Regions from separate parts of the Blautia sp. AF26-2 genome, predicted to be linked through region 2. Evidence: riboswitches for the same ligand, from Rfam matches in the RefSeq annotation. Region 2 holds a riboswitch; the other holds the start of a gene.
The links. A riboswitch is a leader RNA that binds a small molecule or an ion and turns the genes downstream of it on or off. The one in region 2 is predicted to bind lysine.

Region 1 (7,663 bases), on a different contig from region 2:
TCCGGAAGGAAATCGGCTGGTCGCCGTACTCCAGGAAAAAACTTCCCATCATGTGTACTTTTAAAAGCGGTAACTGTTCTGTTTGGTTTTTCATTTCTTCGTTCATACTAACTCCTGTATTGCCTGTTGTGCTCTAATCTCTGTTGTCGGTTGCGCTGCGCTCCGCAATCGGCTGCGGTAACGGGCCGGCGGTTCCCTGTTCGTTCATTTCAAAAACAATTACGGACGCCGGATTTCTGTTTTCTATTTTACATCATTTTAATCAAAAATCCTACTATAAAATGTATAAAATATTAACTTTAACACCGAAAAATTCCTGCTTTTTCTTCCTTTGTCTTGTTATCTTTTTGTCAATCCCATCTCATCCGTAAATTGCCCGCATGATTTTAGCCATCAGCCGCCCTGCAGGCGCCGAGATCACCAGTATTACAGCAAGAGATACCATGCCGCACCCGAGCAGTGCGCGGTTCACAAGTCCCCGTGCTGAGCAGAGTCCGAGGCAGAATCCCTTCTTCCAGGGCCAGAACAGCTTTTCCGGTTTCCGGTTGAAAAAATCGAGCACCAGATGGGACAGAAAGCCCACGGCAAAATAAGCGGACACATCCGGGTAGATGATGTCCACGCACGCCGTCAGCAATGCCAGCGCCGCAAATGAATGCATGAAGGAGCGGTGCGGCTGCTGTTTCCCATAGGCGCAGATCAGCAAAAATGCTGCCGTTCCGGCGAGGAGACGCAGCACGCTGCTGTCGCTTGTGAGGCGGCGGTAAATTCCAAGATTCAGTTTATACTCCGCAAGAATTGTGAGCACCGCAACTGCAACTGTTGCCGTAATGATCTTATCGGCATCGCGGTGCGCCTGTGAAGTGCCGACATCAATGTCACTGATCAAACCGCCGATCGCGGCAGCCCCGGCACCGGCCACAAGCGCGGGAACCGTCTGCGGCTGTAAAACAGCAAGTGCCGCTGCTGTTCCAATAAAAAAATGTGTTCTTCCAAGCATTTGTCTGTTTTTTCCTTTTGTAAAATTTCCTTTATCATAGCACATTCCCTCCCTTTTATGCAACCATTTGTTCGATTCTTTTACGACCGTATGGTCCTATCAGGATCAAAAAAGAACCTCCTGCGACCATTCATCGCCGCAGGAGGTTCTCCTCTGTTTCTGTCTTTATTCCATACTATTTTCAGGTTATCTTATTTTACGTTTTTCCCTTCATTGTATGAATTTTCATTTGACATTTATTACTCATTTGAGTTATATTCTTATGCTTCATATACCAGTTCACCGGCAAGATACGTCCGGCACACCGGAATGTCTTTGATCGTGCTCTCATCCACCTCAAACGGATTCTGACCCAGTACGACGAAGTCTGCCATCATGCCTTCTGCGATCTGGCCTTTCACGTTCTCCTCGAAACTTGCCTCGGCGCTGCGGATCGTGTAACTGTCGAGTGCTTCCTGTACGGTGAATTTCTGATCCGGCAGGTACGGGCCGACATGGTCGCGCAGCGTTGTTCTTGTGACAGCGCACTGCATGCAGGCGAGGGCATCCGGCAGCTCTACCGGGCAGTCAGTTCCGTTGCTGACGGAGACGCCGTTGTTCATCAGCGCCTTCCAGCTGTAGCTTGTGCTCGCAAGCTCTTTGCCGACGCGCTCCTCTACGATATGGTTATCGTAATCGAGGAAGATGCTCTGTGCGTAAACGTGAAGATGCATTTTCGCGATTTTTTCAAGCTGATCGGCTCTTGTGATCTGGCAGTGCACGATGCCGTGGCGGTGATCTTCTCTCGGGTTTTCAGCAAGGGCTTTTTCATAGGCACTTAACACGCGGTCGAGGCACGCATCACCGATCGTGTGAACTGCAGCCTGCATGCCGTGTGCATTGGCGTAGCCGATCATCTCATCCATGGTTTCCTGGGTGAATACCGGGATTCCGCAGGTGGACGGGTCGTCTGCGTATGGGCGACTGAGGAATGCTGTTCTCGCACCGAGTGCGCCGTCGCCGAGCATTTTCAGTGGTCCGATTTTAAAGCGGTCTGTGCCGATGCCGGTCACATTTCCAGCCTCAACGAAACCTTTTAAGGATTCCAGATCAGTAAAGTTGCTCTGCTCGTAAACGCGGACGGTCAGCTCGCCGGAATCCTCGAGTTCTTTGTATGCTTCGTTGACGGTCTGCCACGGAACGGCGCGGTAAACGCAGTAATCATCACTCTGGCTGCTGGTGACGCCGTAGCTGTTCAGGGCTTTGCAGGCGCTGCGGATCATATCTTTGATTTCCTCTTTGCTCGGCACCGGAATGCTGTCGTAAACCGGTTCCATTGCATTGTCGAAGAATCTTCCGTCCGGCTCACCGTTTTCCATACCGATCTCTCCGCCCTCCGGCTGCGGGGTATCTGCGGTGACGCCGAGGAGTTCCAGTGCTTTGCTGTTGACTACGAGGCAGTGGCCGCACGCTCTCGTCGCGCAGATCGGAACTTCAGTTGATACGCGGTCAAGATCGTAGCGGTTCGGCATGCGGTCCACGTCCGTGAAGTAATCCTGATTCCAGCCGCGGCCCATCAGCCATGCGCCGTCTTTTCGCGGATGCTCTTTCTGGAAGGTGTCGAGGCAGGCGAGCATATCTTCCAGGCTTTCGGTATGTGCGGCAAGCTGCGCTTTCAGCAGGGAGCTTCCGTAATTTAAAAGGTGCATATGGCTGTCGTTAAAACCGCTGCAGACGAATTTTCCGCCGAGGTCTACAACTTTGTCGCCGGCTGCTGCAAGGGCATCTGCCTCTGCGCTGCTTCCGGCGAAAACAAATTTGCCGTCTTCTACTGCAAACGCTTCGACAAGCGGCAGTTTTCCGGTGTAGACAGCTCCGTTTTTGTAAATTGTTTTCATATCATTATCCTCCTACTGTCATCTAAATTTGATTCTATTCTTTTCTGCCCATTTGCGCAATATACAAATTCAGACACGCTATTCTCTTGCGTGTCTGGATTCGCTTTTGAATATTTTTTATTTCGTTTTCTCTTCGTAGAACAGGCAGGCGTTCTTGTCTACCGTGCCCTGGCCGAAGTTTCTTGCTTTGTAGTCTTTCAGCAGTTTGAAATACTGGTTCGAGAGAATCAGGATCACTGCTACGTTGACGAAGGTCGGGATCGCAGATGTGATATCAACGACAGTCCAGATAAAGCCCTGGTTGTTGGTCTTTACCAGATAGATCGTCCACAGTACGCCCGGCAGAGCGCGGACTGCGTAGAAGATTTTCATGACGATATCTTTCATCTTGCCTTCTTTTTTATACAGATGCTCCAGAATTGCCAGATAGTAGGTGAACCATCCGCCGGAAGTCGTCACAGTGAAAATGACCATGATGACTGCCAGAAGGATGCTTCCAAATTTGCCGAATCCGCTTGCAAATGCACTTAAAGCAAGTGTTCCGCCGTTCGTTCCGTCGGTCCAGTTTCCGCTTAAGATAACGGAAAGTGCGGTGATCGTACAGATAACCATGGTATCAAAGAATACCTCGAAAGATCCCCACAGACCCTGCTCTACCGGATGCGGTGTTTTTGCGGAAGCATGGATCATTGGAGAAGTACCCCATCCAGCCTCATTGGAGTATACGGAACGCGCCATACCCACACGGATAATCTCGCTGACTGCGCAGCCGGCAAAACCGCCGATCGCTGCTGTTCCGGTAAATGCGTTTGTTACGATGGCTGCAAATACGCCAGGAACGCGGTTGATGTTGATGATGATCATGCCAATTCCCATCAAGATATAAAGAACGCTCATAAATGGAACGAGCTTGCTGAACAGACTTGCGATTTTCTTCGTACCGCCGCTTGTAACGACATAGGTCAGAATGCAGAGCAGAACGCCCATCACGATAACGCCTTCTACTTTGAAGCTTCCAAGATTGATATTCTCAATACCGAACGCACCGGCTACGACCTGAGATGCGGTCAGGTTGGAAGAGGTTACGAAGAAGGTGGAGAAAATACCGATGCCGAAGATGAGCGCCGGGATCAGCCACAGCTTGCCCCAGTGGCGCTCCTCGCCAAGTCCGCACTCCATGTAGTAAGTCGGACCGCCGTAGTACTCACCTTTTTCGTTGGTGTGACGGTAGTAGCAGCCGAGGGTAACCTCAACCTGTTTTAATATCATACCAAGCAGAGACGAAAGCCACATCCACATAATGGCTCCCGGGCCACCTGCTGCAACTGCAGTTGCAACACCGGCGATATTACCGAATCCTACGGTACCGCCGATAGCGGTCGAAATCGCCTCAAACGAGGAAAGCATACCCTTTCCTTCACTTGCTTTGTCTTCTTTCTGGAACAGTTTTCCGCCGGTTCTCTTCATAATCCAGCCAAAGTGACGGAACTGGAAAAATCCAGAACGAACGGTAAAGTACAGACCGGTCAGAATCATCAGCGCGATCAGCGGCACGCCCCAAAGGACACCGTCCAGCCAGTTAAGAAATGCTATCATGTCAAAATCCTCCCTTTTTTCTTTTCCGGCAACAGTTTTCTTCAGACGTATCCTGTAACACCCGTTTCGTCTTTCGTTCTCCAACCAAACAGATTTCCACCCCTGGAACCTTTTGTCACGGTTCCAACTGCAGTACAATAAAAAGAGCAGCGGTCTTCACCACTGCTCCATTAAATCTACGTTCATGAAGCAATAGCTCCTCCACCAGTACGGTGAGAGTGCACAGCCTGTTCGACTGTACCCCAACGCAGACAGTTTTTCGGGAACTGCCCCGTTTCGGCGAATGCTCCTTTCCCTGCCCGTCCCAGACCCCGTTGTCTCAGGACAGCTACTCTTAGCCTTCGCGCCTCTATTGCCGAATATGTATATTGACAGGTATTATCATATGTTTCTTTTCGCCACTTGTCAATCGTTTTTTCGACATTATTTTACAAAAATTTTATATTTTCGAAATTTGTCCTGATTTATTTGAGATTCTCCCAGTCGATTTTTTCGTCCCGGTAAAAATACTCGCGGTTTGCTGCCAGTGTGTCCTGCAGATCTCTTCCCACCTGCAGATCTTCCTCTGTCGCCGGGATGGATTTCTGTCCGAGGAAGAGAACGTCTCTCATAATTGGTTTTACCATTTGTGTTTCCTTTCTCTTTCGGCCTTAAAGGCCGAAATCGTTTAATTTTCTATTTGAATCCGCATATCGCACGATGTGCATCCGATCACGGTTTTTCCGCCTTCCTGCTCCAGTCGTTCTACTTTTCCGCCGCAGAACGGGCAGATCCAGTCGATCTGTTTTCCGGCTTTGACGGCCTGCATCATGTTGACGAATTTTGTCGTATCTACATTTTTCGAATCACAGTTCTGCGTCCAATCACCGGAGAGTTCTTTTCGCAATTCGCCGTTTTCATTCAGAATGACGGTATCGCCCTCCTCGATGTTCCGGTCATACAGCATCTGATCCTCCTGGCGGATGCGCGATTCGTTCCCGTTTTCATCCTGTAACACAACAACTGCCATGACAGGCTCATCGGCGCTGCGTTCCTCGCAGCCGAAATCGATGTCTTCGTCGATCCGCACTACCTGATATTTCATTTAAAAATCCCCCTTACTCTGCTATCGTAAAAATCACAACCCGCTCCCGGCTGTCCCCGCCCGGAAACAGATCCATACAGTCGATCTCATCGAGAAATTCCAGTTCCGGCACCGTCATCAGATACGAGATATAAGCATCCGACGGGTAATAGAAAAACAACTGGATCTCCCGCGGATTTTCGTAGTACGATTCCAGCAGTCTTGTCATCGCTTTTCTTAAGATTTCAAGCGAAAACGGGTTAAAAAAATACACCCGGTCCACTTCCGCAGGAACGGGAAAATTTTCGGCGCTCTCCAGCACAAACTCCGTCCGCGCACCAGAGGCCGCCGCCTTTTTGTTTTCCATTGCCTTCGCATAAATCCGGTCATCATACTCCACACCGATGGACTGGCACCGGGTCTGCGCCGATAAGAAGAAATCTACGCGGCCCTTTCCGCATCCGTAATCGAGCAGCGTATTTCCCTTTCGGATCATCCCTGTGTTTGCCATCCGCTCCAGCACGCAGTATGGGGTCGGCTCATACGGATACCGGTACAGATCCGACCGGCTGTCGTCCCGCCCCATTGTGTGGATCTGCAGCAGCTTGTCCCAGCGGTTTTCGTTTTTATCCTCTCTCATCGCCCGTCTCCCAATACTGTTCGAATAATTCCAGATACTCCTGTTCCACCGCAGCAAACGGCCGCACCGTGTAGTCCAGCGTGATGTGAAGTTTCGGCGCATCCCCCGCCTGCGGTTCCTCCAGCAGATTTGTCAGATCGTACCACAGCAGATCATTGTCGATCTGTTTCATCATCCGCTGCTCCTCCGCCGTCAGATCACTGCCAAGATATTTCTCATAAATCACCGAAAGCAGATGGTCCTCGATCTCGCGGTACCGCGGCATTTCCTGTTTTAATGGCCTCGGCACATCCGACATGTAACACTCGCTCGCGTCATGCAGAAGACACGCCAGCACCAGCCGCCGGGAATAGCCGCGCGCGGCAGCCTCTTTCGCACAGCAGATGCAGTGCTCTCCCACTGACCAAAACGTCGTCACATGGCCGTTTCCGCGGCAGACCATCGGCAGCGCATGCGCAAAATCCTCCACACAGAGCAGTTCCGGGGCGGGATGCACAGGGTCAAAATGTTTTCTTGTATACGTTGTTATTGTGCTCATTCTTTTATCTCACTATATGATTTTACTGCCGGCTGTCCCGCATGCGGCTCGCCGATGATTTTTTCCATCCAGACCATATCATACCAGCGGTCGAATTTGTAGCCGCAGTTGTGGAAGGTTCCCACGAGTTCGAATCCGAGATGTGCATGGAACTCGGCGCTGTTTTTCGTCAGATATTCATCCTCGACTTGCGGATAGCCGATGCAGGCGTAGAGGTTCAGAATGCCCATTTTTTTCAGGCGGTCCGCCAGCTCTTCATACAGTCTCCGGCCAAGGCCTCCTTTTCTTGCATTGGGATCGAGATAAATGGTCAGCTCGCTCGACCAGTCGTATGCGGCGCGGCCGACAAAGGCATGTGCGTATGCATAACCTTCGATTTTTCCATCCTGCTCGATGACGAGGTATGGATATTTTTTCATGATATCACGCATGCGGTTCTCAAATTCTTCCAGAGACGGCACGTCCCACTCGAAAGAAATGACGGTGTATTCTACATAATAAGCATAAATCTCCAGAATGCGTGCGGCATCCTCTATTTTTGCATCTCTGACAGTAATTGTACTCATAATAAATTCCTCCTCTGACCGTACTGCTTGCGTTTTCTGAACTTTATCTTATCACTCCGCTGAAAAATGGACAACATGATTTCCAGATTTCCTTTTTTTCTAAATTTTTCTGTGCTCTTTGCTTTCTTTCCTGTATAATAAAAGAAACAAGACGGATCACTATTTTTCTTCTTAATGAAAGAAAGGAACGTGCCTATGAAAATTTTAAATCTCGAAAACGAAAACCGGAAATTCACCAAGTCCATCGAAAATTTCCACGTCATGGAATATCTCCAGGATTCCAGCGTCTCGCCGATGACTGCCATGGAGGAGTATTACATGAGCAAAATGAATGTGCGCCGCCGCCAGGTTGTCATTGAACTGGACAAGGAGCACTCCGCGAT
Region 2 (7,663 bases):
GGTGTAGTCTTTATCATAAAGACCAACCAGTTTGTTTACGATTACGACAGTGATAAAGCACAGTACCGACTGATACAGACCAACAGCTGCGGACATTCCGAAGTCGTTGCTGCTGATTAAGGCACGGAACGTCAGGGTATCAATTACATCGGTGTAGTTGTACAGAAGACCGTTACTTCCAACCAAGTTGTAGAACATATCAAAGTTTCCTTTGAAGATGCCTCCGACGGATAGCAGAAGCAGGATGATTGTGGTCGGCATGATCATCGGGATTGTTACTTTGAAAATTCGCTGGAACACGTTTGCTCCGTCGATGCGGGCTGCTTCATAAATCGAAGTGTCAATTCCCATAATTGCTGCCAGGTACATAACAGAACCGTATCCGATTCCCTTCCATACATTAAAGAAGACAAGGATAAACGGCCATGCCTTTGGTGTCGTGTAAAACTTGATTGGTGTTCCACCGAAGGTTTCAATCAGTCGGTTCAGAAAACCGTAGTCGGAACTGAAAATATTGAATGCCATAACTCCTACGATAACCCAGGAAATGAAATACGGCAGAAACATCAGCGACTGTGTGATCTTACGGTAATGTTTGTTGCGGATCTCGGTCAGAAGCACGGCAACGGCAATCTGCATCGTCGTGTTGATCACAATAAATGCCAGATTATACAGCACGGTATTTCTGGTAACGAGTCCGGCCTGTCCTGATTTAAAGAAGAACTTGAAGTTATCAAATCCGTTCCACGGGCTTCCCCAGATACCTCCTGCGTAGGAGTATTTTTTGAATGCCATTACAATTCCTGTCATCGGGTAGTAGGAAAAAATCAGGGTATAAATTACTGCCGGTGCAAGCATCAGAAGAAATACCCGGTACTTGTAGAGCTTTTTGCAAAACCCTTTCCAACCATTCTTTTTCATCTTCTCATTCCCTTTCTTGTTTGCGCAACTTTTTGTTGCTCAACTCTTTATTTTTCTTTGTGCCATTATCATATCATTTCGGCATATTGTTTACAATTCGCAGTTTTTATAAGATATTTCTTGTCGAAATATACTGTTTTACTATTTTTTGTGCAAAACGCGCAACTTTAGCGTTTTACCTTGTTGCGCATTGATTTTTCCATTACCGTTTGCGATTTTCACGTTCTCTTTTGATATTCCGTATTTTTTCTTGTGTATTCTGCCAAATATTCTGCAAAATAACTTCCTCAATTCCGAAAATCCCGTTGTAAGAAAAGAAAAAGTGCGCAACGTTTCGCATTTTCGTTGCGCACTTTCTGGTTTCTATTCACTTTTTCCCTGTTTCTGCCTTATTTCGCAGCAATGACATCCTGCATGTCATACATGCCAGCCGGTTTTCCAGCCAGGAATTTTGCAGCCTCTACAGCTCCTTTTCCGAAAACTCCTTTGGAATATGCTCTGTGGGACAGGGTAACAACCTCGTCCGGGCCTGCGAAGATGACGTCGTGGTCGCCGACGATGGTGCCGCCGCGTACAGCAGAGATTCCGATTTCTTTCGGGTCACGCTGCTCGTGGCGCTGGCTTCTGTCGTATACGTAGTGGTACTGGTTGTCCATTGCCGCGTTCAGGCTGTCTGCCAGGGCGATGGCGGTTCCGCTTGGAGCGTCGCATTTCAGTTTGTGGTGTTTCTCCACGATCTCCATATCAAAGCCTGCTTCGGCAAGCACTTTTGCAGCTGCCTGTACCAGTTTCATCAGCGTATTCACACCAAGGGACATATTTGCAGAGCGGAGAACCGGGATTTCTTTGCTGGTCTCCTGCACTTTTTTGAGCTGATCCTCGGTGAGGCCTGTGGTGCAGAGGACGAGTGGAAGTTTTTTCTCCTTGCAGGCATCGAGCAGTGCGTCGGCTGCCTTGTAGGAAGAAAAGTCAACGACTACGTCTGCCGGAACATCGCATTCTGCCAGGCTTTTGAATACCGGATAATCGTTCTGGCCGTTGTCGTTCATATCGATTCCGGCTATGATTTCTGCATTTGCATCTTCTTTTACCAGGCCGGTGATGACCTGTCCCATATGGCCGTTGCAGCCATGCATAATAATTTTAACCATTGTCTTTTTCCTTCTTTACTTCGTGTATTCTTAACTTAAGCCAGTTTGATTCCAAAATCTTTCATAGCCTTTGCCAGGCGCTCCTGGTTCTGCGGCTCCATCTCGGTCAGCGGCAGACGAAGCGGGCCAACCTCTTTGCCCATCAGGTTCAGCGCTGCTTTTACCGGAATCGGGTTTACTTCGCAGAACAGCGCATCGATGAGCGGCAGTGCTCTCAGCTGGATTTCTCTGGATCCGGCCACATCGCCGTCGAGGAATTTCTGTACCATGTCGTGGGTCTCACGCGGTGCTACGTTGGAAAGAACGGAGATTACACCGCTTCCGCCAAGGGAAAGGATCGGCACAACCTGATCGTCGTTTCCGGAGTACAGATCGATCTTTCCATCGGTCAGCTGCATAATTTTTGCGACCTGGGAAATGTTTCCGGAAGCCTCTTTGACTGCAACGATATTCTCAACGTTGTTGAACAGATAGACGATCGTTTCCGGTGCAATGTTTACGCCGGTTCTGCCCTGAATGTTGTAAAGGATGACCGGCACTTTGACGCTGTCTGCGATTGCGGTAAAGTGTGCAATCAGGCCCTTCTGTGTTGCTTTATTGTAATACGGAGAAACGAGAAGAAGTCCGTCCACGCCGTATTTTTCTGCTTCCTGAGACAGATAAATTGCTGTCTCCGTGCTGTTGGAGCCGGTTCCTGCAATTACCGGGATTCTGTGATTTACTTTTTCCACGGTATATTTGATGGCATCCAGATGCTCCTCATGGGACAGGGTCGAAGCCTCACCGGTGGTTCCGCAGATAACGATGGCGTCGGTTCCGCCGGCGATCTGCTCCTCAATCAGTTCTCCGAGTTTTTCGTAATTCACTTCCTGTGTTTCGGTCATCGGTGTGATAATTGCAACAGCTGCACCTTTAAAAATAGACATTCTCTTTTCCTCCTGTATGTTGTGTCAGATAAAACCATAAGAAATCAGTCGCCGGAGCTTATCTCCCACGGAAAATTTCACTTTCCGTTTAAAAAAGAGGCGCCTCATCCCAGATAAGATCGCCTCCAAATTCACACATACGCAGTATCTATGATCAGATAGCTCTCCATCTCTCGATGACAGTCGCAGATTTTTTCAACCTGCGCCCAGGAGCATACCGGTTCAGCGCCGGATGTCCTTCGGCATTCTTCCCTTTTCCTCTTCTTCTTTTGCTGCTGAGGCATCCGAAAAGGTACTCTTGAAGTAATGCGACCTCTATCCACTTCAGTTCTGCTTTTACTATAGCATCATTAAATTTTCTTGTCAACAGCGGATCGCGCTTTAACTCTCACTATATTCCAGCTTGCTCACCGAAACCTCATACGCGGTCCGCTTTTCCATTTCCGTCTCGCTCAGCCGCTTCATATATTCCCGGCTCTGGATCCGTCCCCAGATGAGAACGTGGCCGCCCACGGCAAACGCAGAGGCATACCGCGCATTCCGTCCCCAGCAGATGCACGGGATATAATCTGATTTTCCATACGGACGGTTGACCGCGATCAGAAGGTCGGCGATCTCTCTTCCCAGAGGTGTTTTCCGGTAGACCGGCGGTTTACATATGTATCCATCGAGGTAAATCTGGTTGGATTTGACGGAATCGTCCTCTTCCTCCACGAAGCTTAATTCCCGCGCAAATACGGAGAGTACCAGACGGTTCTTCTTCTCCTCGTGGCGGTTGTAGGACCGAAACTGACCGCTGATGCAGATCCACTCACCCTGGTAATCCTGTGATACGTCCACCAGCCGCTCGGAGACCATCACCGGAATGATGTCCTGCGATTCACTCAACCGCTTGACCATCACATCGACGAGGTAAAAGCCCTCTCCGAATACCTGATGGCTGAATGTAAACGGGGAGACAATCTCTCCCATGATAACCACCTGATTGTTTTCAATCATCTTGTCTGCCATAATGAAAATCCCCTTCCTTTGTCTTTTCTTTCTGAATATTGATTTCTGATCGGTACTTTGCTGATCTATAATCCTAATGTATGAACCACATTTCTTTTTCAGAACCACTTTTTTCCAGATTTTTTTATTTCTATTCAAATCAGCATTCTGCCCAATTTTTTGTATATGTTTCTGTAAAAACCGCACCACATGCTTCGTATTTTCTACCATTGCAATACAAAAAATGTCACATCTTCCCTGTTTTTTTTCTCTGTTCTGTGCTATAATAGTTCAGATAGGCAGGCATCCAGCAGAGACAAAACGGCAAGGCACCTGCCTTTGTGCTGTGATAAACATTCCCGGCCGGCTTGAAATTTTGAAAAATTGAACCCGGCAGGGTCAACCCATAGGAAGAGGAATGAAGAAATGAAAACAACGAGAGAAGATGTAAGAAACGTTGCCATCATCGCCCATGTCGATCATGGTAAAACTACACTGGTAGACGAGCTTCTGAAACAGAGTGGCGTTTTCCGTGCCAATCAGGAGGTTCAGGAACGTGTCATGGACTCGAACGATATCGAGCGTGAGCGTGGAATCACCATTCTTTCCAAAAATACAGCAGTTTACTACAAAGGAACGAAAATCAACATCATCGACACCCCAGGCCATGCGGACTTCGGCGGCGAGGTTGAGCGAGTTCTGAAAATGGTAGACGGCGTTATTCTGGTTGTAGACGCATTCGAGGGCGCTATGCCGCAGACCAAATTCGTGCTGAAAAAAGCACTTGAGCTGAATCTTTCCGTTATCGTCTGCATCAACAAAATCGACCGCCCGGAGGCACGCCCGGACGAAGTCATCGACGAAGTGCTTGAGCTTCTGATGGATCTCGACGCATCCGACGAGCAGCTTGACTGTCCGTTCCTGTACGCATCCGCAAAGCTGGGTCATGCCGTACTCGATCTGAACGACACCCCGAAGGATATGACACCTCTGTTCGAGACCATTCTGAAATACATCCCGGCTCCGACCGGCGATCCGGAAGCTGGCACACAGCTTCTGATCAGTACCATCGACTACAACGAATACGTTGGACGTATCGGTGTCGGCAAAGTTGAAAACGGAACGATCCGCGTGAACCAGGACGTTATGCTGGTCAACCACCACGATCTGACCAAGAAGAAAAAAGTAAAGGTCAGCAAACTGTATGAATTTGACGGACTGAAAAAAGTAGAGGTTACTGAGGCAGGCATCGGTTCTATCGTTGCTGTTTCCGGTATCCCGGATATCCACATCGGAGATACTCTCTGCGGCGATCTGGACAACCCGGTTTCCATCCCGTTCCAGAAAATCTCCGAGCCGACTATTTCCATGAACTTCATCGTAAACGACAGCCCGCTGGCCGGTAAAGAAGGTAAATACGTAACTTCCCGCCACCTGCGTGACCGTCTGATGCGTGAGCTGAACACTGACGTTTCTCTCCGCGTCGAGGAGACTGATTCCGCAGACTGCTTCAAGGTTTCCGGCCGTGGTGAGCTGCATCTGTCCGTCCTGATCGAAAACATGCGCCGTGAGGGATATGAGTTCGCAGTAAGTAAGGCAGAGGTTATCTACAAAGAGGACGAGCGCGGACGCAAACTCGAGCCAATGGAAATCGCATACGTTGACGTTCCGGACGAGTTCTCCGGTACTGTCATCCAGCTCCTCAGCGAGCGTAAAGGCGAGCTTCACGGCATGAGCCGCGCAAGCGATGGTTCCACCCGTCTGGAGTTCGAAATCCCGGCACGAGGCCTGATTGGTTTCCGTGGAATCTTCATGACCTCCACCAAAGGAACTGGTATCCTGAACACCGAGTTTGAAGATTACGCACCGTACAAGGGCGACATTGAATACCGCAAACAGGGTTCCCTGATTGCTTTCGAGGCAGGCGAGTCCGTTACCTACGGTCTGTACTCCGCACAGGAGCGCGGTACTCTGTTCATCGGACCTGGCGAGAAGGTTTACGCCGGTATGGTTATCGGACAGAACGGTAAGGCCGAGGATATCGAGCTGAACGTCTGCAAGACGAAGCACCTGACCAACACCCGTACTTCTTCTTCCGACGAGGCACTGCGTCTGACTCCGCCGAGAATCCTTTCCCTGGAGCAGGCTCTGGACTTCATCGACAAGGACGAGCTTCTTGAGGTTACTCCGGTTTCCTTACGTATCCGTAAGAAAGAGCTGGATTCCAGACTTCGTAAGAGAGCGGCAATGAAATAAATTTTCATAAAATGACATAAGAACCGCCGGTTCACTCTTGATTTGAGAGTAAACCGGCGGTTCTTTGTCGTTTTTCTATTCTGTTTTCTATTCGTTTGTCGTTCCGCCATGGAAGCCGTAATACGTCTCTCCCGCTGCAAGATCCACGCCGTTTGCCGCTGCAAGAGTATGAATCGTGACAAGCTCATACCCGCGGTTGATCAGCTCCGGCACGATCGTTGCACACGATTCTACGGTCGTCTCGTGGATATCATGCATCAGGATAATGTCTCCCGGGCTTACACTGTCGAGAACGGCGCTGATGTTTGCCTGTACATTTTTTGTCTGCCAGTCCAGGGTATCGACATCCCACATGATGCTCGGGCGGCCGATAGATGCGAGCAGTTCATCGGTGCTGTTTCCATACGGGAAACGGATGACAGTTGCACCCTGTCCGTTGTTGTACTGGGCGATCAGATCATCCGTCATCTGGAACTGGGCAAGGCCGTCGTCGGTGCTCAGTTCTTTCATATTCGGATGCGCATAGGAGTGGTTTCCAAGCTCACAGCCGATCGCCGCCATGCGCGGGATCACATCTGCACCGTATTTTTCCACATTGCTGCCGAGCATAAAGAACGTCGCCTGTGCCCCGTACTGCTCCAGCGTATCGAGAAGCGTGCTGGTATAGACGCCTGGGCCGTCATCAAAGGTCAGGGCTACCATCATCGAGCCGTTGCGGTCTGGCTGGTAAACACCCTGGTCATCAAAGTAACAGCCTTTTCCGCCGATCGCTTTCCAGCCGGTCGCCATGTAACCATTGGAATCAAAATGGTACTGGTTTCCGTCGATATCTGCCCAGCCGTTGACGTAGTACGTTGTGGCATCCGTTGCGTACCACCAGCCCGACGAGCTGTACTGCCATCCCGGCGTCTCATTCGGCGGCGTGGTCTCCGCAAGCTTCTTAATTCCCGCATTTCCCGATCCGTCCTCCGCCTCCGGCGCCGTCTCGCTCACCGTCTTTGCGGCTGTGTCATTACTCAGTACAATTCCTTTTTTCGCAAGCTGCGCTCCCGCAAATTTCCAGATAAGCGCAAGAAAAAGAAGGCCGATTACCACACACAGGGAAATCCGTGATACTTTCTGCATCATCTGTCTGCGGCGCATCTGCTTTCTTCTCTGTTTCAATGATTTTCTTTCCATATGATCTGTTTATACTCCATCGTCCCGCCCCTTTGCGGAACTTTCTTCCATCGTAACACAAACGTTTTTCGACATTTTTCTACTTACTATCATAACGTGATCTGACCTAAGATGCAAGGCACAAATTCTTACATTTTTCCACTTCTGGTAAATTAATGTTTATCGTTTCTTAACATCTTGTCACAAAAAAAGAGTGACTCTGCACCCATGGTAAAAGCGGATACAAAATCACTCTTTGTC

Region 1: linked by a shared signal. The riboswitch ahead of DWY63_RS17415 (alanine/glycine:cation symporter family protein) and the one ahead of dapA (4-hydroxy-tetrahydrodipicolinate synthase) in region 2 are both predicted to bind lysine.

What each region holds. Positions count from the first base shown of each region.
Region 1 covers NZ_QTWD01000019.1:21,841-29,503, forward strand. The annotation lists gene DWY63_RS17400 (AfsR/SARP family transcriptional regulator) at 1-106, opposite strand, end outside; gene DWY63_RS17405 (metal-dependent hydrolase) at 362-1,000, opposite strand; gene DWY63_RS17410 (amidohydrolase) at 1,261-2,877, opposite strand; gene DWY63_RS17415 (alanine/glycine:cation symporter family protein) at 2,995-4,473, opposite strand; lysine riboswitch at 4,659-4,833, opposite strand; partial or broken gene DWY63_RS17420 (peptide deformylase) at 4,983-5,099, opposite strand; gene DWY63_RS18235 (hypothetical protein) at 5,141-5,557, opposite strand; gene DWY63_RS17430 (class I SAM-dependent methyltransferase) at 5,571-6,176, opposite strand; gene DWY63_RS17435 (hypothetical protein) at 6,163-6,714, opposite strand; gene DWY63_RS17440 (GNAT family N-acetyltransferase) at 6,711-7,280, opposite strand; gene DWY63_RS17445 (AIM24 family protein) at 7,476-7,663, shown strand, end outside.
Region 2 covers NZ_QTWD01000002.1:113,037-120,699, reverse strand. The annotation lists gene DWY63_RS03360 (ABC transporter permease) at 1-921, opposite strand, end outside; gene dapB (4-hydroxy-tetrahydrodipicolinate reductase) at 1,311-2,072, opposite strand; gene dapA (4-hydroxy-tetrahydrodipicolinate synthase) at 2,108-2,998, opposite strand; lysine riboswitch at 3,150-3,324, opposite strand; gene DWY63_RS03345 (single-stranded DNA-binding protein) at 3,380-4,009, opposite strand; gene typA (translational GTPase TypA) at 4,415-6,244, shown strand; gene DWY63_RS03335 (polysaccharide deacetylase family protein) at 6,332-7,408, opposite strand.